DNA from 2 places in the Lysinibacillus sp. OF-1 genome. Region 2 is predicted to be linked to the other one. Evidence: riboswitches for the same ligand, from Rfam matches in the RefSeq annotation. Region 2 holds a riboswitch; the other holds the start of a gene.
What was found. Region 2 has a riboswitch for S-adenosylmethionine ahead of NV349_RS01015 (methionine ABC transporter ATP-binding protein). Riboswitches for the same ligand answer to the same signal wherever they lie in the genome.
Positions count from the first base shown of each region.

Region 1 (16,670 bases), 200 kb from region 2:
GGAAGTTATAATATATACAGTAAAAGGAGCGAATCGTATGTACAAAACAATTGCAGAGACAGCTGTTGATCTTGGTATGCCTGAGGATCAAATTATGCGTCTAGTTTATGAGGGGCGTATCCGTTCTGTTTACGATGGAGAACAAACCCTAATCAATAGCGGCCAATTTAGCACGTATTTTAAACAATTGGAACGTATTAAAGAGGAAATCGAAATTTGGCGTTCTACCCCTATTCCAGAAGATATAGATGTGAAAGATGAAGATTAAAAAAACCCACCATTCATACAATCGAACATTGTTGAGTGGCGGGTAATTTTAAAAAATAAGTTTATTAGATTGTCACAACAAATCCTGCTCTTTTCCCAATGATTTCAGCATAGTCCTCTACCATGACACTCGCAGTTGGGTACATTCCTGCCCCAGGGCCAACTAATGTTAATGTCCCAATATAGTTAGTCTCTAACGCTACCGCGTTGAACACATCATCAACGGGATAAAGTGGATGTTCTTTATCAACCAGTTGAGGACCAACTTTAGCGATAATTTTACCGTCAGCCCTTTTTTCCACTTCAGCGACATGGCGGTAACGCAGACCGTTTTCACACGCTTCACGGACTTGTTCAGCCGAAATGCTATCGATACCAATTACTTCTACATCAGCCCAATCTGGTTGCTCTCCGAAAGCTAAAGCACTTAAAATCATTAATTTTTTAAAGGCATCCTGACCAGAAATATCATTATATGGATCCGCCTCGGCATAACCTAAACTTTGCGCCTCTTTTAAAGCTGTTTCGAATGACCAGCCTTGTGCACGCATTTTTGTTAAAATATAATTACATGTACCATTCAGGACTCCTTGAATACGGCTCACATCATTAACAAGTAAAATATTTTTCATTGTTTTAATAACAGGTACGCCACCTGCAGTAGTTGCCTCATAGCCTACAAAAACACCATTTGCTTTTGCCAGATCCTGCAACTCTAAGCCTCGTTTAGCAAACATCACTTTGTTGGCTGTAACAACGTGACATTTATGCTCAACTGCTCTTTTTAAATAACTGTATGCAGGCTCTTCATTTACAATCGCTTCAAACACAACCTGCATACCTGGCTCTGCTAAGACATCATCCATACTCGTCGTCATTAAATGCGCTGTACCTGGTACACGTTCACGACTAGCATCTGTCACTAAAATCTTTGCTACCTCTAATTCAATACCTAATTTATTTTTTAGCTCTTCTCGCTTTTCATTTAAAATATGATAGATCCCTTGACCCACCGTTCCAAATCCTAAAATCGCTGCCTTTATAGTTGCCATTTCTGTTATTCCCTCCAACTTACATTCCGCAGTTTCATCAAAGCTAATTTCTCCATGGGGTTGTGTCATGATAATTGGACACCCACCGCAAGCTTTAGCCAATTACTCTTCTTTGTACGAGTTTCGCTATTTTAGTATGTGTTGGAACACATACAAATTCAAATAATTCTAAATTTATCTTAAAGAAAATTGTAACGCAAATACATACTTAGCACAAGAAAAATCTTTCTAGGAAGGACATTTGTTTTCTCTAGATGTGCAAAAGAAATCGGTTTCATTCCCTTTATTATACGTTTTTTTAGTTGATCTATAAGATTTGAACAAAAATTGACTATTTCCATTTAAATATATGAATGTCTTTCTTCTATTATATATGTATGCTTGGACACCCATCATCTTGTTACTATTTTAATGACCTCTAAAGAAAAAACTCATTCCCTGTAGCAGCAGAGAATGAGCTTTAATATATGGGGGTTTTCAACTTGCTTTTGAAAGCAATTGATAACGATAATGTGTTAAAGCTTGTTGAACAAGACTAATTTCTTCTTCTGTAAAATTTGGTATTGCATACGTACGTTCCACTAATTGAAATGTACCGTATTTTAAGTAAAGCTCTGTTGCAGGAAGTGCAATATGGCTCACACCGTAATGTTCATATGCCTCAAAAACTTCCTTTACAGTATAGCCCTCCTCTTCAGCCACAACATACTCTTGAAATGCTGTATGACCAAAGACTTGCTTCCATTTTTTATCGACTGATGTAAGTAAGTGTTGAATGGATTGATTGTTGACAAAGACATGACCTTCATTCAGCTCATAAATTAGATAGGATGCAATGTTTTGTGCACTATAGATATTACCCATTTTAAACACTCCTTTATCATCAGTTTTTTTGGAAGAGCAGTCACTGGCTATGCGACCACTCTTCTTCTATATATTCAAAAGTGGGGGGAGCACTTTTGAAAACATTTACCTTATAACAAGAATTTTCGTATTCTTAACTTATTCCCTAGTATATAACACGGAATTAATTAAGTCAATAATACACATAAAAATACTTGGTATTATTTTTAAAAAAGTTCTGATAATTGATGGATTTTATACTTGGTTGATGTAGCAACGTTTGACGCAATGCCAAATGAGGCAATTCGAATGAGAAAATACGTAAACTCTACAACATCCTCCCTTGCGTTCTAAAACTTAAGCTTCTACAGTTTGTTCAGTTGTTGTGGCAAGCGTAATGGCTTGTTCTAAATCAGCAATAATATCCTCTACTGCCTCTAAACCGATGGATAAGCGAATGAGCGACTCGGTTACGCCAGCTTGAATTAATTCATCTGTTGATAATTGCTGATGTGTAGTAGATGCTGGGTGAATAATGAGCGATTTGGCATCCCCTACATTTGCTACATGTGAAAACAGCTTCACGCTATCAATTAGCTTTCGACCAGCCTCACGTCCACCTTTAATGCCAAATGTAAGCACAGAACCGAAGCCATTTTTCAAGTATTTTTTCGCCAAATCATGTGTCGCAAAATCTTCTAGGCCATTATAGTTTACATACTCCACAGATGGGTGGTTTCGTAAATATTCAGCAACTGCCAACGCATTTTCATTGTGTTTAGGGATACGCAAATGAAGCGTTTCTAAACCTTGTAGTAAATTAAACGCTGCGTCAGCACTTAATGTTGGACCGAAGTCACGTAACAACTGTACGCGTAGCTTCGTAGCAAAAGCAGCAGAAGCTGTATCAATTCCGTAACGTAATCCATGGTAAGAAGCATCTGGTTCCGTAAATCCAGGGAATCGTCCACTAGTCCAATCAAACTTACCAGCGTCTACAACAACCCCACCTAAAGTTGTACCATGACCACCTATCCATTTAGTTGCGGAGTGAACAACAATATCTGCACCGTATTCAATTGGTGTGGAACCATAAGGAGAAGCAAATGTACTATCGATAATTAATGGTAAACTGTTATCATGTGCAATCTTAGCTACTGCTTCAATATCTAAAACTTTTAAACTTGGATTACCATAAATTTCAGCGAAGACAGCTTTCGTTTTATCGGTAATCGCAGCCTTAAAATTCTCTGGGTTTGTTTCATCTACAAAAATTGTTTTAATGCCATACTTCGGTAATGTGTTAGCCAATAAATTATACGTACCACCATATAAAGAACTACCTGCTACTATTTCATCGCCTGCTCCAGCTAGATTTAAAATGGAAAATGCGATAGCTGCTGCACCAGATGAAAGTGCTACTGCTGCTGTTCCACCTTCCAATAAGGCCACACGCTTTTCAAAAACATCCACTGTCGGATTTGTAATCCGTGTGTAAATGTTCCCCGCTTCCTCTAAGGCAAAAAGACGTTGCGCATGAGCAGTGTCCTTAAATACGAAAGCAGTTGAGCGATAGACAGGAACTGTTCTAGAGCCCGTCACTGGGTCTGGCTCTTGACCACCATGTAACAGCAATGTTTCTGGTTTAAAATTTGTCATTGTGTACCTCCAATTATTTTTTTACGATGGTACCGGAGATGAGGAGGATTTATGTGTAGAAAACAAAACCCTCTCCTGTTAAGAAGAGGGTTGCGGTTGCAAGTTTTCCTCCCCTTATCTGCCAGATCCAAGTAAGAATCTGTAGGAATTAGCACCTTAGTAAGTTCATCACTTACTGGTTGCTGGGCATCATAGGGCCTATCCCTCCGCCGCTCTTGATAAGAGTATGAGATTCAATTTCCATCGTTGTAACACAGTATAAACATAGAGTTTTTTTCTGTCAATATGTAAATTTTATTTTTTCCGAAACTTCTGTCAGCTCTTATACGTAATATGAACGCATACACTAATTTAGAAAAAAATTTGAAAGGAGTATTTTTATGGTAAAAGCCGTGATCATTTTTCTCTTAGTTGGATATTTAATTGGCTGTATTCACGGCTCTAAAGTGGCACAATTTTTATCGGGGGTTGATTTAAAAAAAGCTGGCCATGGCAATGCAGGTGCCTCTAATGCTACACTTTCCCTCGGCTGGAAATATGGCGTTTTAGTAGCCCTAATCGATATTGGCAAAGGCGTTGTAGCTATTATCGGTGCACACTTTTATTTAGCAGATGCTCCGCATTTAACCGAAGGAGAAATATGGCTCCTGACCTACATTATTGCTGCAGGGGTTATTTTGGGTCATAATTTCCCATTTTATATGGGCTTCAATGGTGGGAAAGGAACTGCCTCTATTATTGGAATTCTACTTGCTGTAGATTGGAAGATTGGTTTATTTGCACTTATTTTATTTGTCATTTTATCCTTTGCAACTAACTATTTAATTGTCGGTGTTCTAGAGTTTTATCTCGTCTTTTGTACGGCAACATATTTATGGATTCCTGGAATTGGCCCAACTATAATTGCTGTCCTTCTTTTTGGCATAGCTATTATCCTGCACATCGAAAATATCCAACGATTAGCGAAGGGTACAGAGCCTAAAGTAACGTCTGCATTTAAGAAAAAGAAATAATATTACAATGGATATTTTTGTATTTTTTATGACCGTATATTTTCTCTTTATCTACTTATATCGCTGTAAAAAGCAGCTATTCTGCATACTTATTTTTTTACAATAAAATAGACAAGTTCTTATCTTAATAAAACATTTTACTAACCGATGTTATGGATAATAATCGTCATATTTATCGTAGAAAGGATGAGAAAATATGTCTTCACCCAATCAAACAGCTACGAAACGGAATTTAAAGCCACTATGGATTGGCTTGGCCTTTGCTTTACTAATCATCATTACTTTTTTACCTAATAACGGTGACTTACCGATTGCTGGACAACGAGCTTTAGCCATCTTAGCATTCGCAGTCATCCTATGGGTAACAGAGGCCGTGTCCTATCCCGTTAGCTCAGCCATGATCATTGCACTTGTAACTGTTCTACTAGGGCTCGCTCCATCAATGGACGATCCTGCTACAGAATTAGGAACTGCTGGCGCTTTAAAATTATCCTTAAGTGGATTTAGTAATTCCGCTGTCGCATTAGTAGCAGCAGCTCTTTTTTTAGCAGCAGCCATGCAAATTACCAACTTACATAAACGGCTTGCTCTCTGGATCCTTTCACTTGTAGGAACAAAAACAAAAGCTATCGTATTCGGCGCCATTTTAGTTTCTATAGCCCTCGCTTTTTTTGTTCCTTCTGCCACAGCACGTGCAGGCGCAGTCGTACCAATATTGCTAGGGATGGTCGCAGCATTTGGTTTACCACGCGATAGTCGACTCGCCGCTTTACTTGTTATTACTTCGGTACAAGCCGTTTCCATTTGGAATATCGGTATCAAGACAGCAGCAGCTCAAAATATGGTCGCTTTAAACTTTATTCAGGAACAATTTAATGTGGATATCTCCTGGGGTGCTTGGTTGCTCTATGCTGCCCCCTTCTCAATCATTATGTCTGTAGCTCTATTTTTCATTATGATCGCTTTAATTAAGCCTGAGACTAGCAATATCGAAGGTGGTAAAGAGGTCATCAAAAAACAGCTTTCAGAGCTTGGCCCATTGAAGGCTCCTGAAATTCGCTTAATCATAACATCAATCGTTTTGCTATTTTTCTGGGCAACTGAAGGGAAATTGCATCCCTTTGACACAACTACAGTCACAATTATTGCCATCGCTATTTTATTAATGCCTAAAATCGGTGTTTATTCATGGAAGGAAGTTGAACCTCATATCCCGTGGGGGACAATTATCGTCTTTGCCGTAGGTATTATGCTAGGAACCATTTTACTTAAGACGGAAGGTGCATCATGGTTATCCGATAAAGTATTTGGTTCACTTGGGCTAGATACGATGCCAATACTAGCAACCATCGCACTCGTAACATTATTTAATATTTTAATTCATTTAGGCTTTGCAAGTGCAACAAGCTTAGCCTCTGCACTGATACCTGTATTCATCGTACTAGCCTCTACATTAACAACGAATGTTGATCAAGTTGGCTTTGTCATCGTGCAACAATTCGTCATAAGTTTTGGCTTCCTATTACCAATTAGCGCACCACAAAATATGCTTGCCTATGGGACAGGAGCATTTACAACAAAGGATTTCTTGAAATCTGGTATTCCATTAACGATTATCGGCTTCCTTCTAATTCTTCTGTTCTCAGCTACTTATTGGAAATGGATTGGATTATTATAAAACTCTAATATGCTCACAACAAAAAGCCTTGAAGCACAATTGTCCTTCAAGGCTTTAATGATGGTATTTTATTGTTTCGTAAACGCAGGGTCCTTCATTGTCCCACTTTTTGCATAATGAACATGCCATGACAGTGCTTTTTCTAGATCGTGTGGCGTATGATGTCCACCAGTCGCCTCATTGGCATCATTATAATACTGCCATAGTTGCTCACGATAATCGGGGTGTGCACAATTATCAATGATAAGCGCCGCTCGCTCTTTCGGGGCAAGCCCACGTAAATCAGCTACACCCTGCTCAGTTACGATGACATCCACATCATGCTCAGTATGGTCCACATGTGAAACCATAGGGACAATACTTGAAATGTTGCCACCTTTAGCATACGATTTCGTCACAAAAATCCCTAGACGTGCATTACGTGCAAAGTCACCAGACCCTCCAATGCCATTCATCATCTTTGTACCAGAAACATGTGTTGAATTAACATTGCCGTATATATCAACTTCCAATGCTGTATTCACTGAAATAAGTCCGAGTCGACGAATAATTTCTGGTTGATTGGAAATTTCTTGTGGACGTAATACTAATTTATCAGCATACTTTTCAAAGTTCCCATAAACACGGTTTCCTACTTGCTCTGAAAGGGTAATAGAAGTAGCGGAAGCGAAATTTACTTTCCCTGCATCGATTAATTCAAATACTGCATCCTGTAGAACTTCTGAATAAACTTCTAAGTTCTCGAACTCAGAATCTTTAAAGCCTAACAATACGGCGTTTGCTACCGAGCCTACTCCTGATTGAATTGGTCGCAAGCTCGTTGTTAAGCGACCTACTTTAATCTCTTCACGTAGGAAATTTAATAAATGATTCGCCATTACATCTGTCTCCCCATCAGCAGGAACAATTGTTGATGGCGCATCTAATATATCTGAAATAACGATGCCCTTTACTTTATCTAAATCTAGCGGAATCCCAATTATACCAAGACGATCAGACACATTTTGCAAAGGAATTGGATCACGCTTACCTTGTGGCGCAGGTACGAAAATATCATGCACTCCCTCTAATGCATCAAGCTGTGCTACATTTAATTCAATGATGATTTGGTCTGCTTCTTGTACAAAAATCGGAGAGTTACCAACTGAAGTTGTAGGAATTAATAAGCCGTCTTCTGTAATGGCAGCAGCTTCAATAATCGCGAAATCAATAGGACCTATAATACCTTGGCGAACAAGTTCAGCATTATGAGAAAGATGGGCATCTACAAATGTGATATCACCGCTATTGATTTTATTACGAATACCAGCATCTGCTTGGAAAGGGCCTCGTTTACGAATGACACCTGCTTCTGCTAAATATTGGTCTACTTCAGGACCAAGTGATGCACCTGTAAAGACATCTACTTGAAATTTCTCTTTTTTAGCTTTCTCTACAAGTGCAAGAGGTACGACTTTTACATCGCCAGCACGTGTGAATCCACTCATCCCTAATACCATACCATCTTTAATCCAAGATGCTGCTTCTTCTGCTGTTACAATCTTGCTCCGCAATTGTTCATGGCGAAGCTTTTTCGCTAACTTTTCTTCCATTCCTTATTCCCCCATCCCACTATATTTTTGTTCAACTTGCATATTTGGTTCCATTAAATGTGTGACATTCGTCAGAAGCTATATCTTTATCCAAATAATGTTGCATCAGATAAACACTAACATCCGTTGAATAAAGAAATTGTATTTTTTGGTAGCACAACCAAATAAACAGTCGCTTCAATAATTTTAAACTATTTAGAATATTTAATCTATATTAAATGAAATATTTTACTTTACGAGATAATTTCTACATTTGTAAACTATTTAAATATAACTATCTATCTTTTTTTCATTCGATTTTGGCGACAAAGCGTGCTATGCTCTTGATATAAAGCACGCATAAAGGAGAGAGTTTTTAAATGGTTAAAGAATTATTACGCAATCATTCATCGGTACGTATTTATGATGGACAACCAATTTCAAAGGAAATCATCGAAGATTTGATCGCAACAGCACAAATGGCTGCAACATCCCATTTTGTGCAGGCCTATAGTGTTATATGGGTAACAGATGCAGATAAAAAAGAAAAATTAGGTTTACTCTCTGGTAACCCACGTCAATATGAAACTTCAGGTGGTGCATTTGTCTTCTGCGTCGATTTCAAGCGTCTTCAAATGGCAGGAAAATTAGAGGGAGTAGACATTGTGGCTGATTCAGCTGAAAATGTCCTTGTTGGTGTCGCAGATGTTTCATTGTTTGCACAGAATTTTGTTATTGCAGCAGAGTCAATGGGGTATGGAATTTGCTATATTGGAGGAGTACGAAATAAACCTTCTGAAATAAGTGAATTGTTTAATTTACCTGATCACGTTTTCCCATTATTCGGTCTGACAATCGGTGTCCCAGCTCGTCGCAATGAAGTAAAACCACGTTTACCTGTATCTGCCATACTACATGAAAATGAATACAATGTTGAAAAATATGAAGAGCTTTTACCAGCTTATAATGAGACAATGGAAATGTATTACAATAATCGTTCATCAAACAGAAAAATTGATAATTGGACTAAACAAATGGCTGATTTTTTAGTCGAACAACGACGTCCTCATATCAAAGAGTTTTTAGCTACAAAAGGATTTAACTGGAAATAACCAAATATAAATGGGGTTACTATCGTATGATTAGAACCCCATTTTTTTCATAATTTTATTACTCATCGATATTAAGGCTAGTGATTTTGTCTCGATATAGATAGTAAGTTCACCAATAAATTAAACGAAAAGCCTCTTCCCTTTTCCAGCTATTCCATTCATATTAATAAATGATCCCTAATGGATGAAAGGAGTTAAATGAATAATGTCCAATATCAATAAACATCTTGCTCGTACTTTAGAACAACAACATAAAAGAAGTGTAAGAGGTTTATTTTTAAAAATAGAGGAATTAAATAATGCATGTACACAGCTAAGAAAACGATTAGAGCCTAATGTTGATTTGACACTGTATAAACAGGCTATTGATTATGTTAATCAGTTCGTTTCCCATACCTCTATTCTCAACTTAAAATTTATTACCAATACACAAAATTTAGAAGTAGCTGTTTTACATACTCTTTTTTTATCCTATATTTTAGAACGCGAATCCACACATTCTTTTGCGTACGAAAATAGATTACTGCAAGGCTATTTACATGAAATCTTTACATTAAATGACCACGCAAAAACACTCTTTATGAACCATAAAGAAAAAATGCTAACTTTTATTCAAGAGGACAAATCCACATAATAAAAGACGATCTTGATATATCGAAGATCGTCTTTTGTTCTTTTATTGTAATCCCTTAATCATGAGGGATCGAACTGGCAAGAATTGTTCACCTGTATCGCCATATGTGAGAATGACCTCATCACCTTCTTGTAAATATATTGCTAAAGGCTCTGTTTCGGCACTAATTAAATAATTTTCACCATTATTTAATAAGAAAGATACCATTGTAAAATCACCTAGACGTTCTTTGTAAACACGCATTACCTTCCCGCTCACTTGTTTCTCTTCCGCATTTGAGCTACCATCTACTGTATTTCCTCCACGACTTAAGGCCGTTTTATATAGCTTTAGTGCCTCTTTAGGAGTAGTAGCATAAACAGATATTTCAGGATTGGCAGCAGACACGATGAAGTAGTTTTGTAAAAAGCCGTTGGAATCTAGCACCGCTGTCAGCCAGCTTGCTTCACCATAAAAGTTATATAACACTGGCATTTCACCAGTCCATTTTTTCTCAATAAATTTCTTCTCGATAATTTGTAAATTACCCTGTGAATCCATATAACTTGAATCTAAATTTCCTGTATAGTATGTGGCATCCCCTGTACGAGCATTCGTTAAGGAATAGCCTAACATTGAATCTACACCTTCTTTAGGGCTTGTAAAATCAGTAAAGTAATACATATCACCCTTCTCATCGAAAATTGGACTTACATTCGATTCTGTTCCTTCATCGGAAGGGATCTTTACATCCTTTTTACCAAACATACTGTTCCAAAAACCGTGAACATAATTACCAAAATAACTGTTTTGTAAACTTACTGTCTCTGGTGAAACTGCACCATCAATAAATTCAGGTATTTTGTCCAGTTCAACCGTTTCCGATTTCCCTGTTAGTGCATCAACTAAAACAATCCCTTTCACATCAAAGCCATTACGCGCGGTAATAAATTCACCATATGAACGAATGTAATAAGGCTTACCTTCATCATCTACTTCAAGCTGAACGTCTCCATAAAAAATAAGGAATGGATGTTGTAAACGCATATGACGTTCTAAATTAGCATTTAAATATGCAGAAGGAACATATTTCATTTCCTCTTTAACGAATTTAGGATTATCTGCAGAATCTGTGGCACTCATAATAAAGTAACCAGGTGTTGTATCCCCATTCATCCATTTAAAGAATCCTGAAAATTCAACAGGTGCGATATAAACATAATCACCCTTCACTTTTTGGATTTGTAAGCGTCCTAACTCATAGTAACTAGTGTTTGGCACTTGCCCGAAAGCTTTTTTCATTTTATTGCGAGCAAATTTCGGTGGTACACTTGCAGGTGTTTGTGTCTCATCGAATGGTTTTATTTCAACTTCTTCCTTCATTTCTGAGGATTCAAATTTTTCATTAGCATTCCATAGAGGAGCCGATAATACATACACAGCTACGCCTAAACTTGCTAAAAATAAAATACCTTTTATTTTCCGTTCAATACCACTTGCAAGCAGGGCGCCAGCTAACGTTAATAAAATAATAGCAGGCCAAAAAACAAGCCAGTTTACATCAATTTTTGTTACATATAGAGTGATTGCAGTAGCTAAAAATCCTAGTACAAAGACACCAATAAAAAAGTATCCAATCACCTTTCTTGATTTACCATCTTCTCGCTTCTTTGTAATAAGCGGTGTCACTAACACACTCGCGATCAATGCAATGACTGCAGAAGCTATCAGTAGCTTAGTCATTTGGTTCATCCTCTCTTCAGCTTTCTGTCTACTTATTTACGGTTACATACTAAAAAAGTTTCATACATACGTTGTACAGAAAGGAATTCTACCATAAATATTGAATTTCAAAAGGAAAGGAGCTGAAAAATTTGTTAAAAAAATTTCTAATAGGTTTCATTATTTTATTTGGTCTTTATTATATATTTCTCTTTTCCCATATTGCCGAAAGTTTAAAACTCATTTTTAAAGTGATTCCCATGTTGCTCATCATTATTTTAGCTGCGATTCAGAAGCCATTACATATTAAAAAATACCAACTTTTAATTATTGCTGGGCTTATATTTTGTATGATTGGGGACTATACATTGCAGTGGTTTTTAATTGGTCTGACTAGCTTTCTTATAGGTCATGTCTTTTATATTTTTGCTTTCTCTACCGCAAACGAGCGGCAAGTACCCACGTGGGCAAAAATACTCTTACTGCTTTACGGAGCGAGCATGGCCATCTGGATTGCAGGGTCTGTCTTTAAAACAGGTGAAACGATACTTGGTATCGCAGTGATTGCCTATATTTCAGTGATTCTCACTATGGGATGGACGGCCATAAAAACCGATTCTACATTGGCGACAATTGGTGCTCTGTTATTTATTGCTTCTGATTCTTATTTAGCTATTAATAAATTTGTCACGCCACTAGCTTTTTCACACGAAGTAATCATGCTAACTTATTATAGCGCTCAATTACTTATTGCATTAAGTATCCTTCAATATTCCGAAATCCGAAGTAAAGTGTTACAATAATATCAATTATGCCTTGGCATAATGCGCCCAGAATCAACTTTGTGAATGCACAAAGAATTTTAACATATACACATTAGGAGGCCATACTTATGAAAGAACAAGTAATCGAGCGATTAATACGCTATGCAAAAATTGATACACAATCAGACTTCACAAGCGAAACAACTCCTTCTACCCAAAAACAATTTGACCTGTTACATGTCCTGAAAGACGAACTTGCTGAAATTGGCTTAACAGAAATTACATTAGATGAAAATGGCTATTTATTTGCTTCATTAGAGGCTAATACAGATAAAGAAGTACCAACTATCGGCTTTTTAGCCCATGTTGATACAGCTACCGACTACACGGGCACAAATGTGAATCCACAGCGCATAGATAATTATGATGGTGGAGATATTCAGTTAAATGAACATTTAGTGATGTCCCCAACTGACTTCCCTGAGCTTAAAAATTACGTGGGTCAGACACTTATTACAACAGATGGCACTACGTTATTAGGGGCTGATGATAAGGCTGGTATTGCTGAAATTATAACAGCGATGGAATACCTCATTAAAAACCCTACTATTAAACATGGAAAAATTCGTGTAGCCTTTACACCAGATGAGGAAATTGGACGTGGCCCACATAAATTTGATGTTGCCGCGTTTGGAGCAGACTATGCCTATACAATGGATGGCGGACCACTTGGTGAGCTACAATACGAAAGCTTCAATGCCGCTGGCGTAAAGGTTGTTACAAATGGAACAAGTGTACACCCTGGTTCTGCGAAAAATAAAATGGTGAATGCTATCACAATGGCCATTGCCTTCCAAAATGAAATGCCTGCTGACGCAGTTCCTGAAAAGACAGAAGGTTATGAAGGTTTCATTCATTTAATGGGCTTTAAAGGGGCTCTTGAGCATACTGAGCTATCTTATATCGTGCGTGACCATGATCGTCAAAAATTCGAAGAGAAAAAACAATTAATGCTCGATACGGCTGCAAAAATTCAAGCACAATATGGCGAACATGCCCTAAGTATTACTATTGAAGATCAATACTACAATATGGGCGAAAAAATTGAGCCTGTAAAAGAAATTGTTGATATCGCACGTGCCGCAATGGAAAAATTAGATATTACACCAAATACCTTACCAATTCGTGGTGGTACAGATGGTTCACAATTATCCTATATGGGCTTACCAACACCTAATATTTTCGCTGGTGGCGAAAACATGCATGGTAAATTTGAATATGTATCTGCTGAAACAATGGAAAAGGCAACACAAGTTATTATTGAAATCGTTCAGCTCTTTGAACAACAAGCTAATTAGTCTATCTTATTTCTGATGAATTTTCGAGTAAGTTCAATGATTCTAGACTCACGCTAAAGAACAATACTCATCGTTACGAAGAAAGGCTTTTCCTTTCTTCGTCATTTTTTTAGCAATAATTACTGAATTTTCAATTTACATAAAGGGTTTAAGCTCTAAACTCAAATTGAGGTGAACGATATGAAAGAAATTGCCTTAGGCATTTTAGCTTCTCTTTTCTTTGCCGTGACTTTTATTTTAAATCACGCAATGGAAATGCAAGGTGGCAGTTGGCTATGGAGTGCATCACTAAGATTCTTTTTCATGCTACCCTTTTTACTTATCATTGTCTTTTATCGCAAAGGCTTTTCACAGCTTTCAGGTGAAATGAAAGCACAGCCTATAGCTTGGTTACTTTGGAGCTTTGTTGGATTTGTTTTATTCTATGCACCATTAACCTTTGCCGCAGCGTTTGGTCCAGGTTGGTTGGTTTCTGGCACATGGCAATTTACAATTGTTGCTGGTGTATTATTAGCTCCCCTCTTTGTTTCAGTTATTGCGGGTAAAACAATACGTCAAAAAATACCTTTCATATCTCTTCTAATTTCATGTGTCATCTTAGTAGGTATTCTACTTATACAAATACCTCATGCACAATCGGTTTCGTTTAGAAGTTTAATGCTCGGTATTTTACCTGTCATCGTCGCAGCATTTGCCTATCCTCTTGGTAATCGCAAGATGATGGAGATTTGTGGGGGACGGATCGATACTTTTCAACGAGTACTTGGTATGACCATTGCTTCAATGCCAGCATGGATCATCATAGCTATTTATGCCAGTCTTACAGTTGGACTGCCCTCAGCAAGTCAGATGTTCCAATCATTACTCGTAGGAATTAGTTCAGGTGTCATTGCAACAGTATTGTTTTTCATAGCAACCGATCGTGTAAGAGACCATCAAGGGAAACTAGCCGCTGTGGAAGCAACCCAATCAACAGAAATTTTATTTGTTATTATCGGTGAGGTTTTATTATTAGGTATTGCATTCCCTAGCCCTATTGCACTTGCAGGTCTGGGCGTCATCATCGTAGGTATGCTATTACATAGTTACTATACTATGATCATTGGGAAAAAAAATGCTGTTCAACAGAATATATCTTCCTAACAGTCCTTTTATGGGCTGTTTTTTTAGTAGGCGTAATAAATTTACCAACAAAAAAGACGACTCCATCCTATTAAATAGAATGAGTCGTCTGAGATTTTCACGTTCCCAAAAAATGAGGGGGGTTTTAGGAGCGTAATCATGAACTAGCAAACTTCTGGAGAAAAGTAGCTAAAGTTCATCCTCTCTACACTGTATTGTAGCGGAGGAATAATCTTTATACGATAATGATAATCATTATCAATTAAATTGTCAACAATAATCTAATAAAATTTTTCCCTTTTTTAAAAAGATTTTTTTAATGAACGACGGTACTGCCATTGCTTCAATTGAAAATGTAGAAAACAACCAATACAAAAACCTGCGATTGCGATAGATGATGCGATTGCAACCATGCTAGTAAAGATATAACCGACAACAGCCCAATTCAACATATAACCTAACAAGCCTACCCCTAAACAAAAGCTAGCAATGCTGGAATTAAATTTTTGCTGTTGTGCATCCTCTGGTATATAAGCAGATGGGGCCTTTTTTAGAAATAGCTTACCGACACGAATAATAGGGTTATAATGGCATATAATACCCAATAAATTTGCAGTCAGTGGAATGACTAGAAGCCATGTAACCCCTGTTAGCCATGTAAAGATAACACTTAAAAGAATGATCCATTGATTCAGTCGAACGAGTGGTCTTGGAATTGCATGAGGCACTGACATTCTAAAACCTACCTTTCAGATATGTTTAATTTATTTTACTGCATGACATTCCATTTGTGAAGCAAAATTGATTACTTTATAATGAAATTAACAGAGTTCAAAGGAAAAGAGGATTACCATGCCAGCTTTAACGATGGATCAAGTTCAACAATTAAATTCCTATAGCATCTACACAGCTGAACCTAAGCGGACTTTATTTACATTAGCTGATATACATAAAGATTTTTACCATCCTGATTTTTTGAACCTCATGATGGGTATAACAGATGCCGCAACAGAAACGGCCGCTATTTCTCATTTTGCTCGCCGCTATGGTATGTTCTTTGCTATGCAATTTTATATGCTTGCCGCTTATGATGAGGTATGGGATGGCAAGCCACTCGAATTACGTTTCGATGCTGCAAAGGAATTCAATAGCTTTACCGTTGCCATGTTCGCCAATCCAAATGATTGGCGTTATGTTGAGGAAGATGAACGTCAAGCGGTCATTGAGAAAATCCTTTATGATGGCCATGTGATTGTTCAACAGCTTCGTAAAGTAACATCGATTTCCCCTCTTACCATTTGGGAAAACTTCTTTGGTTATTTGCTATGGCACTATCATGTTTTGTTATCTAATCCAGGCTTGGCCGATCAAGCCATGGACGATATTGAAGCTTTAGAAAATCCAGAAACATGGGCACGCTTCTCAAATAAATCTTGGTGGGCGCAATATACAGGCTGTCAGAGCCCTACGAATTTAATCAATATTCCTGTTAGAAAATCTTGTTGTTTTTCTAAAGATATCCCTGGTTTAATGGCCTGTGGCTTTTGTCCAATGAAGAAATAATAGACTCTCGTAAAAAAGCCTTACCCTCCACCAATTTATGCGAAGGGTAAGGCTTTACTTTATTTTTCGTATACAACAAACCAATCATTGTTTTCTTCAAACATCCTCGTACCAAGAAAGCCTTGTTTTAGCAGTTGCTGTTGTGCGGCTGTATCCCCCATTGATATTATTTGTTTGTCAGTAAATACTGGGGACAATTCCTGTTGTAAGTCTTTATAGAAAATATAACGGAGCTTATCAACATATTTAATTTTCAAGCCTTTAATAACGAGATCTTGCGAAAATTTATCTTTTAAACTTGGTATATTATATGGCTTTACAGTGGAGCAAACA
Region 1 is NZ_CP102798.1:390,824-407,493, reverse strand. It holds gene NV349_RS01990 (MerR family transcriptional regulator) at 38-268, shown strand; gene NV349_RS01985 (homoserine dehydrogenase) at 333-1,319, opposite strand; gene NV349_RS01980 (hypothetical protein) at 1,797-2,183, opposite strand; gene NV349_RS01975 (O-acetylhomoserine aminocarboxypropyltransferase/cysteine synthase family protein) at 2,520-3,821, opposite strand; SAM riboswitch class I at 3,933-4,046, opposite strand; gene NV349_RS01970 (glycerol-3-phosphate acyltransferase) at 4,202-4,834, shown strand; gene NV349_RS01965 (DASS family sodium-coupled anion symporter) at 5,031-6,512, shown strand; gene NV349_RS01960 (succinyl-CoA:acetate CoA-transferase ScpC) at 6,581-8,104, opposite strand; gene chrR (class II chromate reductase ChrR) at 8,464-9,195, shown strand; gene NV349_RS01950 (hypothetical protein) at 9,401-9,829, shown strand; gene NV349_RS01945 (hypothetical protein) at 9,872-11,551, opposite strand; gene NV349_RS01940 (lysoplasmalogenase) at 11,683-12,333, shown strand; gene pepT (peptidase T) at 12,423-13,652, shown strand; gene NV349_RS01930 (DMT family transporter) at 13,833-14,795, shown strand; gene NV349_RS01925 (DUF4395 domain-containing protein) at 15,077-15,508, opposite strand; gene NV349_RS01920 (Fe-S oxidoreductase) at 15,627-16,337, shown strand; gene NV349_RS01915 (hypothetical protein) at 16,397-16,670, opposite strand, start outside.
Region 1: it holds a riboswitch for S-adenosylmethionine, as region 2 does, so the genes downstream of both, NV349_RS01975 (O-acetylhomoserine aminocarboxypropyltransferase/cysteine synthase family protein) here and NV349_RS01015 (methionine ABC transporter ATP-binding protein) in region 2, are expected to answer to the same signal.

Region 2 (16,670 bases):
TAAATGGTGAATTCGTTCAATCATCGCATAAAGAGGCTTCGTTAATGTGCGCCCAAAAAGCCAGCCTACCAATGTTGCTACTAACAAGTCCGCAATAACGATGAACAAGCCGAATTTCCCGATAAACTGTAAGATTGATGTGCCAGAAAAATGCATAACATATCTTGTAACACCACTACCTTGAATGCCAATTAAATAACTAAAATCATCCTTATTGCCAATATAAACCGTAGTATTAGAATCAAATTCTTTATATTTATATACCTGAATTAAGTCGATGGGTGTATAGTGCGAGAGTGCTTTTTCTGGTACAAAATGGGCGTCAATAACTTGACCATTTACATCAAGTAATTGAATCCAAGCATTTCGCAGATGCAAATGTTCAAGCCCATCTGCACTTATTGAGGGAACCCCATTTTTAATTTCGATATATTTTTGGAATTCGCGTACAAAGTTTTCTTCTTTAGTTGCAGAAGCACCATCAGAATCAGTAGCTAACCGATAAGTGAGCAGACCTACTAGAATGGCAGTATTGACGAAAATAACGATGATGACAATAGAAAGTACAGAAAGGAGGAAGCGCGCTGTTAATTTCCACTTCATCCTTGTGCCTCTTTTGGTACGACGAATTTATAACCAAGCCCTTTAACAGTGGTGATATACAGAGGTTTTGAGGCATCCTGTTCGATTTTTTCACGCAAACGGCGGATATGCACCATGACGGTATTATCTGAACCGAAAAAGTCCTCTCCCCAGACACGTTCGAACAGCGTTTCTTTACTTAAAATTCGATTAGGATTGTGCATAAAGCACGCCATTAAACCAATTTCCTTTGCCGTTAACTCCAATAAAACGCCATCTTTATGAACTTCAGTTTCATCGGTATTCAGCTGGAATGGTCCATGCTGTAGTGCTTTCTTGGTAAGGCTCGGAGCAGTATCTTGAGTTTGGTAGCCAGCTCTTCGTAATTGGGCCTTTACACGATAGGCAACCTCTTTAGGGCTAAAAGGCTTAGTAATGTAATCGTCTCCACCAATGGCTAGCCCTAAAATTTTATCAATTTCCTCGTTTTTAGCAGACATGAAAAGTACAGGCACATGTGAGACTTCACGGATACGTCTACATAAATCGTAGCCCTCACCATCTGGAAGCATGACATCTAGCAGTACAATATCTGGTTTTGTTAGTTGAAAGCTTGTCCAAGCATCATGAATGGAGCCAGCTGTATAAATTTGTTTGTAGCCCTCTTTTTGTAAGCTTACTTTTAACAGATTAGCTAAATCAGCCTCATCATCCACTACTAATATAGTTGGTTCTTGCACTTATTCACACGACCTTTCGATTTGGAAGAATCCTTTTCTGACAATCATTATAAATGAAATATACATGAAAGAGGAAATGAAGTATTGATTATATGAAAATTTGTATATAGTAGGGAAATGTATTATGAAACTTTTACAGTTTCTAAAGCGTAAAAGGAGTATGACGATTTAGGAGGAATGACGGTGTTCAAAAAAATAGCAGCAGATGCACTTGGACTTTCAGATATTGGAGTAGTTGTGCCACAAGTGGATTATGATAAAACAGATGCAGATGATTTTATCCTACATGAAATTGACGAAAAAATATATTTTTTAATTAAAACGAAGGCAGACGAGTACTGCTTTACGAATCGTGCCATTATTCATGTAGATGGCGAGAGTGCTATGAGTAAAAAGAGATTATTGCGACGCTATGACTATTCTATGTATGCCATTACAGATGTTTTTCTAGAAACAGCAGGAACAATTGACCTTGATGTCGAAATTAAGTTTACAATTGGTAATTCTCCACTATCCATCGACATCCATAAACGCTTTATTGATGATATTAAAGACCTCTATAAAGCACTGCATGCTATTAGCTATGAGCAAAAACACAATGCCTATAAGCTAGAGGTAGCAGAAAAAAGCTTAAACATTGCTTCTTCATCACTTGGACGGATGGGCAATGATAACATCTCTCCATCTACGTCATTCGAGGAAATCACACGCTTTGCGAGTACTTGGATGATCGACCATAAAGAAAAGTACAAAAAAGAAGACTTCTCACATATTTTTGATTTATACATGAACAATTGATAAAAATAGCTCTCTGCAAATGTGGAGAGCGTTTTTAACATATAACACTTACATAAAAATCAGAACCAGGAGCGTGACAAAAAATGACAAACGAATTGCATGTGCTTGAAAAGGAAGGCTTAGAAAATGATGACTTTATACAGCAATCGCAAGCCGCTGAGACATTGTTCGTAAATGAGTTCATTGATGGAATTTTAGATCCCTCAAAGAAGATGTTAGGGCCCGTTAAAGACGGTGGAACGATCATTGCCAATACAGCACCTGGATGCTGGGGACCAATGCTTACACCTACTATTCGTGGAGGACACGAAGTAACGAAGCCTGTTTTTGTAGAAGGCGCTGAGGTGGGCGACGCCATCGCCATTAAAATTAAATCTATTCAGGTCACATCTCTGGCAACCTCGTCAGGTTACGATGAGGCGATTATAGATCGATTCATTGGCGACCCGTTCGTTTCTGTCAAATGCCCAGGTTGTGGCAAGTTACATCCAAGCACAATTGTCAAAGGGATAGGTCCACAAGCGATTCGCTGTTCAACCTGTGATACAGAAACGGCACCATTTAAAATGATAAACGGCTATACAATGGCCCTTGATCAAAAAGGCCAAATGGGTGTCACTGTTGGAAGAGAGGGTGCTCGCCGTATCGCAGTTGATGCTAAAAATTACATGAGAACACCTGAAAATTCTGTACAAAATCCAGTTGTTGCATTAGCACCAAGCGACCTAGTAGGTGTAATGGCGAGAATGCGACCTTTTTTAGGACAGCTTGGCACAACCCCTTCAAAAGCAATGCCGGATTCTCATAATGCTGGTGATTTTGGTTCGTTCTTAATTGGAGCACCGCATGAATATGCCTTTACACAAGATGAATTGGATTTACATCGTACCGATGGTCATATGGATATAAGTAGAGTACGCGAAGGGGCAACGATTATTTGTCCTGTAAAGGTTCCAGGTGGCGGTGTCTATATTGGGGATATGCATGCTATGCAGGGAGATGGGGAGATTGCAGGGCATACAACAGATGTAGCTGGTATTGTACAGCTACAAGTTAGTGTCTTGAAAAAAGTAGCATTGGAAGGCCCAGTGTTATTACCAAACGAAGAAGATTTACCTTATACAGCAAAGCCCTTTACGAAGGAAGAAAAGCGCCGTGCACGAGAGCTAGCAGAGGAGTTCGGTGTGAAACAGGTAGAGGAAGCATTCCCTGTATCTATGATTGGTTCTGGAAAAACGCTAAATGAGGCTACGGATAATGCAGTCCAGAGAGCTGCAAAGTTATTTGAGATGAGTGAGCCAGAAGTATTAAATAGAGCGACGATAACAGGTTCCATTGAAATTGGACGTCATCCAGGAGTTGTCACAGCAACCTTCCAAGTACCTAAAACGATATTGAAAAAGGTACGAATTTATAAGACAGTGAAAAAGCAATATGATTAATAGATGAATTCATTCTAAAGCAAACTGTTAAAGGTTTGCTTTTTTGTATGGGTTATGGGGTGGCAAAGTAAGAATTTGTCTGAAATATGAAGTTTAGATTGAATTCTAATGTTGTGTTGATATAATAGGTAAAGTTTAAAAATGATTAGCCTAACCGAATTTAAATAGAACGTAGCATAGAAAAGTTGGTGTCGAATGACAGAGTTTTTTGGTGTGGAAAATAAAATAGAGAAAAAGAATAGTATAAAACCTTTTATATTAAAAATGAGAGGAGGGGGACATGCCCCCTCTCGAACAAATTTTGCTGATGCCATCACGGGAGCAATAGGCGGCTTAATATGTATTTTTGTTTTGCTATGGCTAACAAATTTTACAGAGGCACCTTGGCTAATGGCTTCACTTGGTGGTAGCTGTGTACTTGTATTTGTCGTCTGGAATGCACCGTTATCTCAGCCTCGAAATATTATTGGCGGCCATTTCATTTCCGCCTTTATTGGTTTGGCTATGTATGCACTATTAGGCTCGAGTATGCTGTCTATTAGTTTAGGCGTAGGGCTAACAATATTTTTTATGGCCTTCCTGGGCATTATCCATCCGCCGGCAGGTGCCAATCCTATAATTATTATTTTAGGAGGCTATGGTTGGAGTTATTTAGTAACACCTGTGTTAATTGGAGCTGTCATTATTGTATTTTTCGGATTGTTGATAAATAATTTACGTGAAAAAAGAAAATATCCACTATTTTGGTGATGGAGATTTCCATCTATGAAGTGTATTCACTTGATAGGTGGTTCTTTTTTGTTTGAGAACATTTTAGCTAGGCATATCACTAATTTTTTAGCATATTTTACTTAAGATTTGTTATATTGAAGAAAGAGTGTTAAAAACATGTATTTGAATGATAGGGGAAGATCTTTGTTGGTCGAATTTGATGGGAGGCTCCAATTTTATGCTGTTGGACTGTGATGAGCAATTATTCATGGCTTATAAACAAAAAAGTGAAAAGGGTGCTGAAAATTTACTAGCAACATGGCTGGAGGCAGAGTCAAATCTGCAGGAAGATCCAAAAATACTTGGTACTTCGCTTTCACCAAAGCTATTTTTAGTAAATGAAGAAACGGCTAAGAATATTGCCTTTTCCACAGCTCGTAAATATTGGGGTCGTGTATCAACAGAAATGCAAATGTATTTTGACAAATATGGCTTAGATGCAAAATTTGTGAATGAACGGCTCAATGCTTTTTTTTATACACAAAAAGGAAAAGAAACTTTTTTTGAGCAACTCTTTGCGCAACACACAATAGACTTAGAACGACTAATTTGGCTAGTTTTTGGGAAACGAATGCAAATAGTAATGCCAGTTAATGAACTACAAACAATTATTTTATATAAATTTCAAGATGAATATTTAGTGCATATGATGTATAAAGAGCATGCATCTTTTTGGCATTGGCTTTTTACAAAAAAGGTTTATTCACTACTTATCCACAGACCCTTAGAGCAATTCACATTTCTTTATGAAATAATGGGACATTTTGAGCAATCTATGAAAGAAAATTGTGAACATGTGGATAACTTTGTGAATAACTATAAAACGATACTGGATAAGTGTATAACTCATGTGGATAAACACAATGCTAGCTGTTTGGCAAAAAAACAGTTACGTCTTTATCAAATTGTTGTACACTACCGATTGGCTGAGGGAGATAATAACTGTGTGAAGACACTTATTACGTCCTTTGAGGCGGATTGGCGCTATTCAATGTATGCATTAACGGAGAAGGAAAAAGTGTTAATAGCCTATCTACTATTTCATATAGCACATCAGGAGAAGGATAATGAATTAGTTATTCAATATGGGGAATATTTATTAGAGGATGAGCGACTTAATAATTATGCAATCGAGATAATGCTTGAATATAAAGAGTTACTACCAAATCGTAAGCCGACTCCTCCTGCAATTATTAAAAACTATGAACTAAATTTTTTAGAGAATTTGTATGCTATATTGCTGGATCATTACGTAAGAATGGGACGTTATCAAGAGGGGTTAGTCCTTTTAAAAGAGCATGTACTAGCATCCAATAAAAAAATACATGCAGCATTAGTGGAGGGGAGTTGTAGCAATGAACAATTGATTGCAATTGAGGCATATGTTCAGCAGGATATTGCATTACACGTTAATAATTCATTACAGCATATTGGGTTATCTGTGGAAGAATGGCGTCAACATTATCGCCAATCAGAGGCTCCTTATTATTTTGTAGCTCAAAGTGCCTCTCTCCATCTATTAAATATTTTAAAGATTTTATTTGTAACAGAGCACTATGAGCTTTTTGAGAAATTAATGGAAATCTACAAAAAGTATTTATTGATTGACGATCATTTTGAAAAGCTACGAGTATTTATAAGTGCATATGTATAAAAGTAGGGCTGTCCAAAAAGTTGATCTTCGGCAACTTTCTGGTACAGCCCTGTTCCATATGCAAATAATGTTAGAATGAGTTTTAGAAGTTTTCTTTCTGTGCCTTCGCTGTCTCAAAAGAAGCTTTTATTTCACTTAAAAGATCACTATCTTTTAATAAGCGATAGCCAGCTGAAGCAAGTGCTTTTGCTCCTTTTATTAAAGCTGCATCACCTTCAGGGGATTTAGCAGCTTCTCTAAATTCATTTGTATGCCCAATTAGATCGTCTGGGCCAATTTTTATATATGGATGTGCTGTTGGAACCTCGTAGCTAATATTCCCAGCATCTGTTGAACCTTTGCCTTGTCCTCGAATTGTCCAAACCTTTTCTCCTAAAGCCTCTAACTCCTCTTGTAAAATATTATCTAGTACAGGATTTAGCACAAAATCCTTTACTTCATTTTGGAATCGTTCAATTTTTACCGTTGCCCCGGTTGCTAGTGCAGCACCTTCAGCAATTGCACGTACCTTTACTGATACCTCCTCTGTTTTTTTCCATGAATCCGCACGAATGAAGAATCTTGCTGCTGCATATTCAGGAATAATGTTTGGTGCATCCCCACCATGTGTAATAATTCCATGAATTCGAACATCTGTAGGAAGCTGCTGGCGTAGAGCATTAATCCCAACAAAAAGCTGGATCACTGCATCTAATGCATTAATTCCTTCCTCAGGAGCCCCTGATGCATGTGCGGCTTTCCCGTAAAAATGAAAATCAAGTGGATCAACGGCAAGTGTTTCGCTTGTTAGAGATGTTTTTCCTGCTGGATGAATCATTAAAGCGACATCTACTTCCTTTAAATAGCCATGTGCTACAAAGCTTCCCTTTGCACTGCCGTTTGGACCACCCTCTTCAGCAGGTGTTCCTAAGACGACGACACTTCCACCGGTTTCATCTAATGTTTTAGAAAGAGCAATTCCGGCTGCGACACTCGTTGTTCCGATAATATTATGACCACAGGCATGCCCTAAACCTGGAAGAGCGTCATATTCAGCAAGAAAGGCAATTGTTGAACCAGGTTTTCCACTGTCTTTCACTGCATAAAAGGAGGTTTCATGTCCAGCAACGGCTGTGTCTACTTTAAATCCTGCATTCGTCAAGATTTCTACATGCTTTTGACTTGCGAAAAACTCCTGATTCCCTATTTCTGGATTGGCATGGATTGCCTGGCTAGTTTCAATATACAATGCTTGATTTGTTTCAATGGATTCCTGGATTAGTTCAATTCCCGATAAAGTTTTGCTCATATTTATCTCCCCCTATAGTCCTTTGCTTTGTTTTATTAACTCATCTTTTGATAAATCAACAACAATAGATCCTCCATTTGTTTCTGCCTCGACTGCCTTCATTACGTCTTCCTCATGATACAGCTCGACAATTCTCTGATATGTTTTATTATCTTGATCATCTGCTCGTGCAGCAAAAATGTTCACATAAGGTAAGGCGTTTGGATCGTTGGCATCTTCAAGATAAATGGGGTCCTTTACGGGATCAAACCCAGCTTGTCCAGCAACTCCATTATTAATAACGGATGCAACTACATCTGGTAATACACGTGGTGTTTGTTGAGCTACAATCGGTAAAATGTCTAAATCTTTCGGGTTGTCGACGATTTTACTTGGGTCACCGAAGAGACCAAAATCATCTGCCAATTTAATTAAGCCAGCTGATTCTAATAATCTTAATGCACGAGCCTGGTTGGAAGGGTCATCAGGGATAGCAATTTTGTCACCTTTTTTAATTTCGTTAACATCCTTCACTTTCTCTGAATATATTCCCATTGGAGCAATAACAGTAGCACCAATTGGAACTAAATCGACATTATTTTCTTTAGTAAATTGTGTTAGAAACGCGATATGCTGAAAGGAATTAATATCAATTTCTTTATTTGCTAATGCCTGATTCGGCAATGTATAGTCAGAGAACTCAACAAGCTCAATTTCAATCCCTTCCTTTTTAGCTTTCTCTTTTAAAATCGGCCATACTTCACCATCTGTTCCAGTTACACCAATCTTTACCTTTTCTTCTTTTTTAGCATTATCTGTAGCTGAATCAGACCCACAGGCAGCCAATGCTAATACGGCTGTTAAAACTAATAAAATACTAAACCACTTTTTCATTATTAATCTCCTCTTTCGTTGTTTTATTCAAATGAAAAATGTCCTTCTTACCGTCGCATAATTTTTCTTGATAGCTTATTCCCAATCCACTGCGCAATTTGTACAAGAATAATAAGAATAATAACGGTCACAAGCATGACACTTCCATCAAAGCGTTGATAACCATATGTCATAGCAATATGACCTAAACCGCCTCCGCCAACTGTACCAGCCATTGCAGAGAAATCTATTAAACCGACTGTCACAAACGTTAAGCCTAAAATTAACGGTCCAAGTGCCTCTGGAATTAATACAGTAAAAATAATTTGTAGAGGACTTGCTCCCATTGCCTTTGCGGCTTCAATTACCCCAGGGTCAATGCTAACTAAGTTATTCTCTACTACTCTCGCAATACCAAATGATGAGGCAATCGTCATCGGAAAGATTGCTGCCCACGTACCAATCGTTGTTCCAACAACCATTCTTGTTAATGGGCTAATGGCCACTAGAAAAATAATAAATGGAACTGGGCGAATAATATTAATTAAAAAATTTAACAATTGAAACACGAATTTGTTCTCTAAAATATTTCCTTTTCGTGTCACATATAGTAGTAAACCTATTGTTATACCAAGAATAGAACCGAAGATAAGGGTTATAATAACCATTAAAATCGTTTCACCCGTAGATTCAAAAATACGGGGCCAAAAAGTCGTCCAATCAACCTTCATTGAATTTTACCTCCTCAACAGTTACAATGTCTTGTAATTCAGTAAGAACACTAGGTATTTTATCGCTATGTCCCTCAAATGAGACGAGCAAGTTCCCATAGAACTTCTCCTGAATTTCTCGGACAGAGCCATAGACGATATTAACGTCCACATCAAATTTTCTTGTTACGCGAGAAAGGATAGGATCGCTAGCAATATCACCTTTAAAAATAACACGGTATAAATTTTTGCCGCCTTTTTTTCTCCATTCCTCTAATAGAGATGCAGATGGTCGATCTTGCTGAACCGATTGAATAAACCGTTGAGTCGTTAAATGCTGTGGATTTGTAAAAATATCAAAAACTGAATTAGATTCAATTACTGCTCCATTTTCCATGACTGCTACTCTGTCACATATTTGTTGGATGACATTCATCTCATGTGTGATTAGCAAAATAGTGATTCCTAAATCCTTGTTTACTTTTTTGAGAAGGCGGAGAATTTCCCCAGTTGTATCTGGATCGAGCGCTGAGGTTGCTTCATCACAAATTAATATATCAGGGGAGGTAGCAAGCGCCCTCGCAATGCCAACCCGCTGTTTTTGGCCTCCAGATAATTGCTCAGGGTAATCGTTCGCTTTTTCTGTAAGACCAACAAAACTAAGAAGTTCTGCAACTCTTTCATTAATTTCTTTTTTAGGCACTCCCGCCAGCTTAAGTGGATAGGCTACATTTCCAGCTACCGTTCTTGAGGAGAATAAGTTGAAATTTTGAAAAATCATGCCGATTCTTCTTCTCAGCTTTCTTACCTCTTTTGGTGTGAGCGAATTAATATCAACACCTTGTACTTGAACAGTGCCATGGGTTGGACTTTCTAATAGATTCACAAGTCGCAATAATGTGCTCTTTCCTGCACCACTAAATCCAATAATTCCAAAAATCTCTCCCTGCTGAATTGAAAGAGATACATCTTTCACTGCATTCACTTCACGATCACCAAATTTAAAGGTTTTCGCTACATTCTGAAATTCAATCATTTACTTGCTCAACTCCCTATTTAAAAATAAAGAACAAAAAGGACCTTCCTTTTGTTCTTATCGATTAAGAAAAAAGGAAGGTCCCCACTATTGAAGAAACTACTTCCTTCTCATCTTTCAAATGTAAGTACATTTGCAGGAATTGGCACGGTATTATGTTAATAACCCGCTGCCGAGACTTCATTGGGCCTGTCCCTCAGTCTCTCTGGATAAGAAGAAATTATCGTATTTAATTGTCTGTTAAGATTTAAACAATACTATAATGCTTGATGAATTATATGTCAACATTTCTTTTAAAAAGTTTTATTAGAAAAATAAATCCATTTACTGTTATAACAGCAGGAGTACATTGGTAGCCGCGTTTTTTCTAGTGAAATAATTTATGCTTATGTTACTGAGGATGTCAATGAGCAGGCAGCCATAAAAAGGTTCAATTTGAAAATTGCCTACTTCCAAATTGAACCTTTCCGTTATTCTAAAACGCCCTTTTCTCGTAAACTAGCAATTTGTTCATCATTATAGCCAAGTGCAGTTAATACTTCTTCATTATGCTCTCCAAGCTTGGCACCGACATACTTGTACTCAGGCTCAGTGCCATCAAATTTAAAGGCAGAAGCAATTTGCTGTTGCATGGTGCCATCGCTTTTTGGAATATCGACGATCATGCCGCGAGCCTTCAACTGTGGATGCTCACATGCTTCTGGAAAAGTGAGTACAGGCTCTACACAACCTTCAAAATCCTCGTTAAATACCTCAAGCCATTCCTCATATGTCTTTGATAGAAAGGCATCATGAACAGCCTCTTTAAAGCGTATTTGCGTATAGTAAGAATCATTAAAGGTATTATCAATCAACTCAGGAATGTCGAGTGCTTCACAGAGCAGTTTACGAAATTGAGGTTCTAAGCTACCGACAGAGAAGAAGCGTCCATCTTTTGTTTTGTAAAAATCATAGTAACTGCCTCCGTTTAAAATTTCTTGCTCTGGCTGTGGTACACGACCACCCCCAATAAACGCAGCACCATACATAGCATTCAGCGAAAAGACAGCATCTGTCATACTAATATCTATGAATTGTCCTTCGCCTGTTTTTTCACGATGAAGGGCAGCAGCCAGTACCCCAATTGCGGCATGCATTGTCCCTCCAGCTATATCAGCTAGTTGAACCCCCATGGAGACAGGCTTTTTATCCTTATGGCGTGAATAATCGAGTAAGCCTGCTAAAGATAAATAGTTATTATCGTGTCCAGGTCGATTGCTATAAGGTCCAGTTTGTCCGTAACCAGTAATCGCACAATAGATAACCTTTGGATTTATTTCCTTTAGAGCTTCATAGCCAATGCCAAGGCGTTGCATGACACCAGGCCGAAAACCTTCGATAATAACGTCATACTCTTGCACCAGTGATTTTACAATGTCTATAGCCTCTGGTGATTTAAGATTTAATGTAATTGATTTTTTAGATCGATTTAAATGTTGATGAATGTAAGCCTCATGATCTTCATCATAGGGAGGCATAATTCGTGTTAAATCAACGCGCTTTGAAGATTCAACATGGATGACATCTGCTCCTAAATCAGCAAAAATCATTGTCGCCATTGGCCCTGGTAGTAATGCAGAAAAATCGAGAATTTTTAACCCTTGTAAAATGCCCAAATCTTCCAACCCCTTTTTGTGTAGGCTACACGACCATCCCATTGATGGAAGCGTAGCGCTTTTCTCATAATCCCCATTGTGTGAAAAGCGTAACGTTCGATTCTGTATTAATACAGTTTATTTTATTTTAAGTAGTATTATAACAGAATAGACCTTAACTTGCCTATGCTATTTTTCATTATAAAATAAACATTTCAACTTTCATATGTCAGAATAACAATAAAAGTAAAAAAATTTAGAATTTAGATTTTTTATCAAATTTCAGACAATAGTTGTCAGTTGTTAGAATATTTAATTTAAGAAAATAAATTGTAGAATTTTGTTTACTAGCTAGCTATATGATACGACCCTTTTTATTGATACAATCCTAGTGGTGTATTGGATTCTTCTTACGCAATTTGGAAATGATACTATTACCCCATTTATTAATAAAGTATCTCTCAAAAAATACATATAAAATTAACGTAAATAGGAGAGAAGAAATGAAATCACATCAATTAAAACTAAAGCATTTAATTATGGGAGTTGCGATGGCAGCATTCTTTTTCACGAGCCTTGGTAGTGTTTGGGGCGGATACAGAATGAATATTGACTCGATAAAGGAAAATACACTAGAAACGAATAGGGTTTATGCTCAAAAATTGGCATCTACTGCGGATTCTTATCTACATGAATCTTTCCAAATATTAGGTTATAGTGCAACTCAGATACAAGCAAAGATGGACGATGCGCAAGCATTGAATCAGGAAACAGAACGTTTGAGATTGCAAAATCAAATGTTTAATTCTGTAGTAATAACAAATGCAGAAGGATTGGTTTTATCCGTCTCTCCACCATCTATTGAAATAAAGGGAGAAATTTTAACATCAATCGGTGCTAAAGAGGCGTTATCCAAAAGGACACCACTTATCTCTAAACCATATGAGGCGATGACAGGACGTCTCATCATTTTTATTTCTCATCCTATTTTTTCCGACTCCAATGAGTATTTAGGAATGATAGCAGGGACTATTTATTTAAAGGAACCAAATGCCTTTAAAACTTTACTGGGAGAGCATTATAGTAAGGACGGCTCTTACGTATATGTAGTTGATTCAGATGGACGTGTTATCTATCATCAAGACCCAAGTCGGATTAATGATGTGGTAACGAAAAATAAAGTCGTTCAATCGGTGATATCAGGAAAGAGTGGTGCTCAACTTGTTGAGAACACAGAAAGAGTGAAAATGCTTGCTGGCTATAGTACAGTCCCATCAACAGGATGGGGCGTTGTCGCCCAGAAACCTTTAGACGTAGCACTAGCCCCTTCCTTTGATCGTGTGCAGGAAGTCATTATTAAATCTGTACCCCTTATGATTCTATCTATTATCATTGTACTTTGGGCGGCAGCACGCATTGCCAACCCTTTGCAGCAACTAGCAAATTTAACGGAGGAAAGTTTAGATAAGAAAAATGTAGAAGGTTTAAAATCTGTAAGTGGATGGTACTTTGAAGCTTATTCTTTGAAGAATGCCTTGGTTCGGAGTTTATCATTTTTACATGGACAGGTCTCGTTTTTCAAGGATCAATCTACTGTTGATCCACTGACGGGAGTTACGAATCGACGTACAATGGATTCGATGCTTGCCGAATGGTTAACGAACAATGTACCACATGCAATTATTTTACTAGATTTAGATCACTTTAAAAGTGTGAACGACACATATGGTCATGCAGTAGGCGATAAAGTTTTGCAATTTTTAGCCAGTCATATGGAAGCTGTGGCTCGTGAAGGAGATGTATGCTGTCGATATGGTGGCGAGGAATTTGTCATACTGCTACCAAATACGGCAGCAGAAGAGGCAGCACAAGTGGCTGAACAACTACGAGAAATTTTGGCAACAACAGAAAGTCCATGTGGCAGACCCATAACATTATCTGCAGGAATAGCTGCCTATCCAGCAATGGCAGATTCAACAGAGGAACTAATTAAAGCAGCTGACGATGCACTATACCTTGCGAAACAAGAGGGACGCAATCAAGTAAAGGTTGCGGAAATATAAATGCAGTAAAAAATGAAACAAAGGGGCTTACAATTTTGAATTTCGGGGTAATTGATTAATGCAAACATCATTTGGGCAAGCTACTTGTAAGTCATCCGCCATATGACTTCCTAAACCATGTTCAAATGATATGTAACTCGGGTCACATCTCTTGATCGACTTGACAAGACGTAAGGTTATCCCCCTTTCCCTTATGACACCCCAAGGACGACTAGATGTATGCCTATATATCGTGAAAAGCCAAGCGAGCACCGATGCTCCTTGGCTTTTTTGTTGTGTGGATGAAGGGAATTTATTTTGTTATTAGTGAGGGTCAAACGTGGCCACAATGGTTTGAAGAGGAGAGAAGTGGTGATATCACATGGAAGAGCTCGTCAAAGTGTAGAGCCCGTTCTAAAAGTGGGAAAAGATGCTCATTAAGAAGGGCTATCATTCCAAAAGAAATAGAAAGGTGAGTCAAAATGGCGAATCACTCAGTTAGCAAACTGAAAAATTAATCACCATTTCAGAAATAGAAAGGTCATTTGATTAATCAAGAAATTTACCTGACTAATTTAGATTTATCTATGAAGGTTCGTTAGCTACGAGCCGATATAAAGAGTATGAGGAAATGATATTTGTACGTATCAAAATACATAAGCGAAAGGAAGAGTGGGATGGATAAATCTAAAATCCAAAAAGTAAATAAAGCCTTGATAGCAACAGTATTTGCTACAAGTGGGATTGCTGTTGTAGTACCTCCACCACAAAAAGCGGCAGCGGCTACTTCTCCCTTTACAGACATCGACCAATACTCAGTTCATTATAACGATATATTAAAATTATATTCTCAGGGTGTGATTAACGGGTTTGCCGATAAAACCTTCCGTCCGGATGTCAATGTAACACGTGGACAAGCAGCAAAAATGATTGCAACGGCATTAAAATTGGATATGAGAAATGTCCAAAATCCTTATTATAAAGATGTACCGAAGGGTAGCGAATTTTATAAATTTGTCGCAGCATTGCAAAACGCGGGCATTATGTCTGGGTATTCTAATGGCACATTTATGCCAAACGAAGTGATGACTCGTGGCGAATTAGCAAAAATATTAGTATTAGCATTCCATTTGGAGGTATCTCCTAGTTACAACAATATTTTTAAAGATGTAGATAGCCAATCAAGCAATGCTATCTATATTCAAACACTTATCGATTTAAATATTACTGAAGGCACAACACCTGTGACATTCTCTCCGTTTGATGCTGTAAATCGCGGACAGTTTGCTTCTTTTGTGGTTCGTTCACAAGAGAAAAAGAACAATGAAACATCTTTCAAAATCATAGATGTAGATGATGATGCCGTTTATATAAATGGTGAAGCCTATGCAGTTCCAGAAAGTCTTTCACATATTTTTAATGACGATAATGCACCTGTCTTAAAGGGTGCTTATATTGAGGGTGATCTTTCTGGTAAGAAGGTTCGATCCATCTCTAAACTAACATTAAATGCAAGCGGAACAAGCTCAAGATTCCTTGATTTTGATGGTGATTATGGTTCATTAGGTGCAACCATTGTAGTTAATGGCAACTATATTGAATTTTCGAATCTGAAGATGACAGGTACTATGTTCGTCAATGAAACAGTTCGACCACCATTGCATTTAGGTGCTACTAACAATCAACCATTATCCATTGGGCGTGTGGCGAGCAATAATATTTCTTTTATCAACTGGTCGAATCCAGATAATACTAAAGGCGATGGTCCATCTAATAACAATTCAACAAACGATCTTCAAAATTGGACGAACCAAAATCCTGATAAAGATAAGCCATTTGTCAACTGGTCAAAAGAAAAACAAGAAATGAAAAATGTTGAAAAGCATCTTGAATTTTATAACAGCACTGTTTCGAGACTAGTAGTATCACAAACAGGGACAAAAATCGAATCCAATATGAAACTACCACGTGTAGACATCATCGGAAGTGTTCGCGAATTTGAAATTCAAGGCTATATTGGAACATTAAATCTGGATACCGAAACAAAGTTAACGATCTATGGAGATGGCAATATTGATTGGATAAACTACAACAGTTATACAGATTTAGAGCTGTATATAGATGGCCGTATCGGTACTCTATATGTTGATAATTCATACGGCAAGGTTGACATCGGGGACTATACGTATATCGACAAAGTCATTTTACCTAAAGATGAATCTCCAAATAATATCTTTGATGATTTCCTAGATGATAAAGACAATATCGGAAATATCACAGATCCAGATGGCAAACCAATCGATAAAGACGAAAACGAGAATCAGAATCCAGATGATAAAACAAAGCCTATTGTAAGTATTACAAATGTCAAAGTGCTCAATGGCAGTGAGATTCAAGCAGATTTCACATCTGATGAGGTAGGTACGTACTACTATATTGTGCGTGAAAAGGGAGCAGAGGCACCTAATAAACGTGAAATGGTAAACCATCTTTCAATTGAAAACGTTGCATACGGAAGTAGTGCGGCAATCAAAGGCACAAACTCAATAAAAGTTTCAAATCTAGGTGAGAAAAAAGAATATGTCATCTACATCATGGTTGTAGACGGCTCGAAAAATGCATCTGATATTGTCTCTCAAGCATTCCAAATGAAAGATGCAACTCCACCAGTAGTTAAATCTCTACAAGTTACGCCTTTACATGGAGGAACACGTGCTGAATTCAAGTTTGCAGCAAGTGAACCTGGAGATTATTACTATTATGTACGTAAGAAAACAACAGCAGCTGACCCGACGACGGCAGATATCGTCGCAAACCCAACAGGTAAAGGGAAAGCAAAAGCTGGAGAACTTGGAATAACAGGAATTTTAACAGAATTAGATGCTGAAACCGAATATCAACTTTATGTTGTCATGAAGGATGATTCAGGCAACTTCTCGGTAGATCCTATACCTAAAGAGGCGGTTAAAGAGTTTAAAACTGGTGAGCTTGATAATATCCCACCATATGTTGTAGGTGGACAACTTGTATTACTAGATGAGATTAAAAATGAATTTTATCTAACCGTGAGTGAGGATTTAGATCCTATTTCTGCTGAAAAAATAGAGAACTATGATCTTTC
Region 2 is NZ_CP102798.1:195,567-212,236, forward strand. It holds gene NV349_RS00970 (sensor histidine kinase) at 1-603, opposite strand, end outside; gene NV349_RS00975 (response regulator transcription factor) at 600-1,322, opposite strand; gene NV349_RS00980 (PH domain-containing protein) at 1,506-2,120, shown strand; gene NV349_RS00985 (acetamidase/formamidase family protein) at 2,204-3,562, shown strand; gene NV349_RS00990 (HPP family protein) at 3,758-4,312, shown strand; gene NV349_RS00995 (hypothetical protein) at 4,542-5,987, shown strand; gene NV349_RS01000 (M20 family metallopeptidase) at 6,070-7,275, opposite strand; gene NV349_RS01005 (MetQ/NlpA family ABC transporter substrate-binding protein) at 7,288-8,148, opposite strand; gene NV349_RS01010 (methionine ABC transporter permease) at 8,196-8,858, opposite strand; gene NV349_RS01015 (methionine ABC transporter ATP-binding protein) at 8,848-9,873, opposite strand; SAM riboswitch class I at 9,981-10,089, opposite strand; gene NV349_RS01020 (CaiB/BaiF CoA transferase family protein) at 10,344-11,528, opposite strand; gene NV349_RS01025 (sensor domain-containing diguanylate cyclase) at 12,011-13,570, shown strand; gene NV349_RS01030 (S-layer homology domain-containing protein) at 14,227-16,670, shown strand, end outside.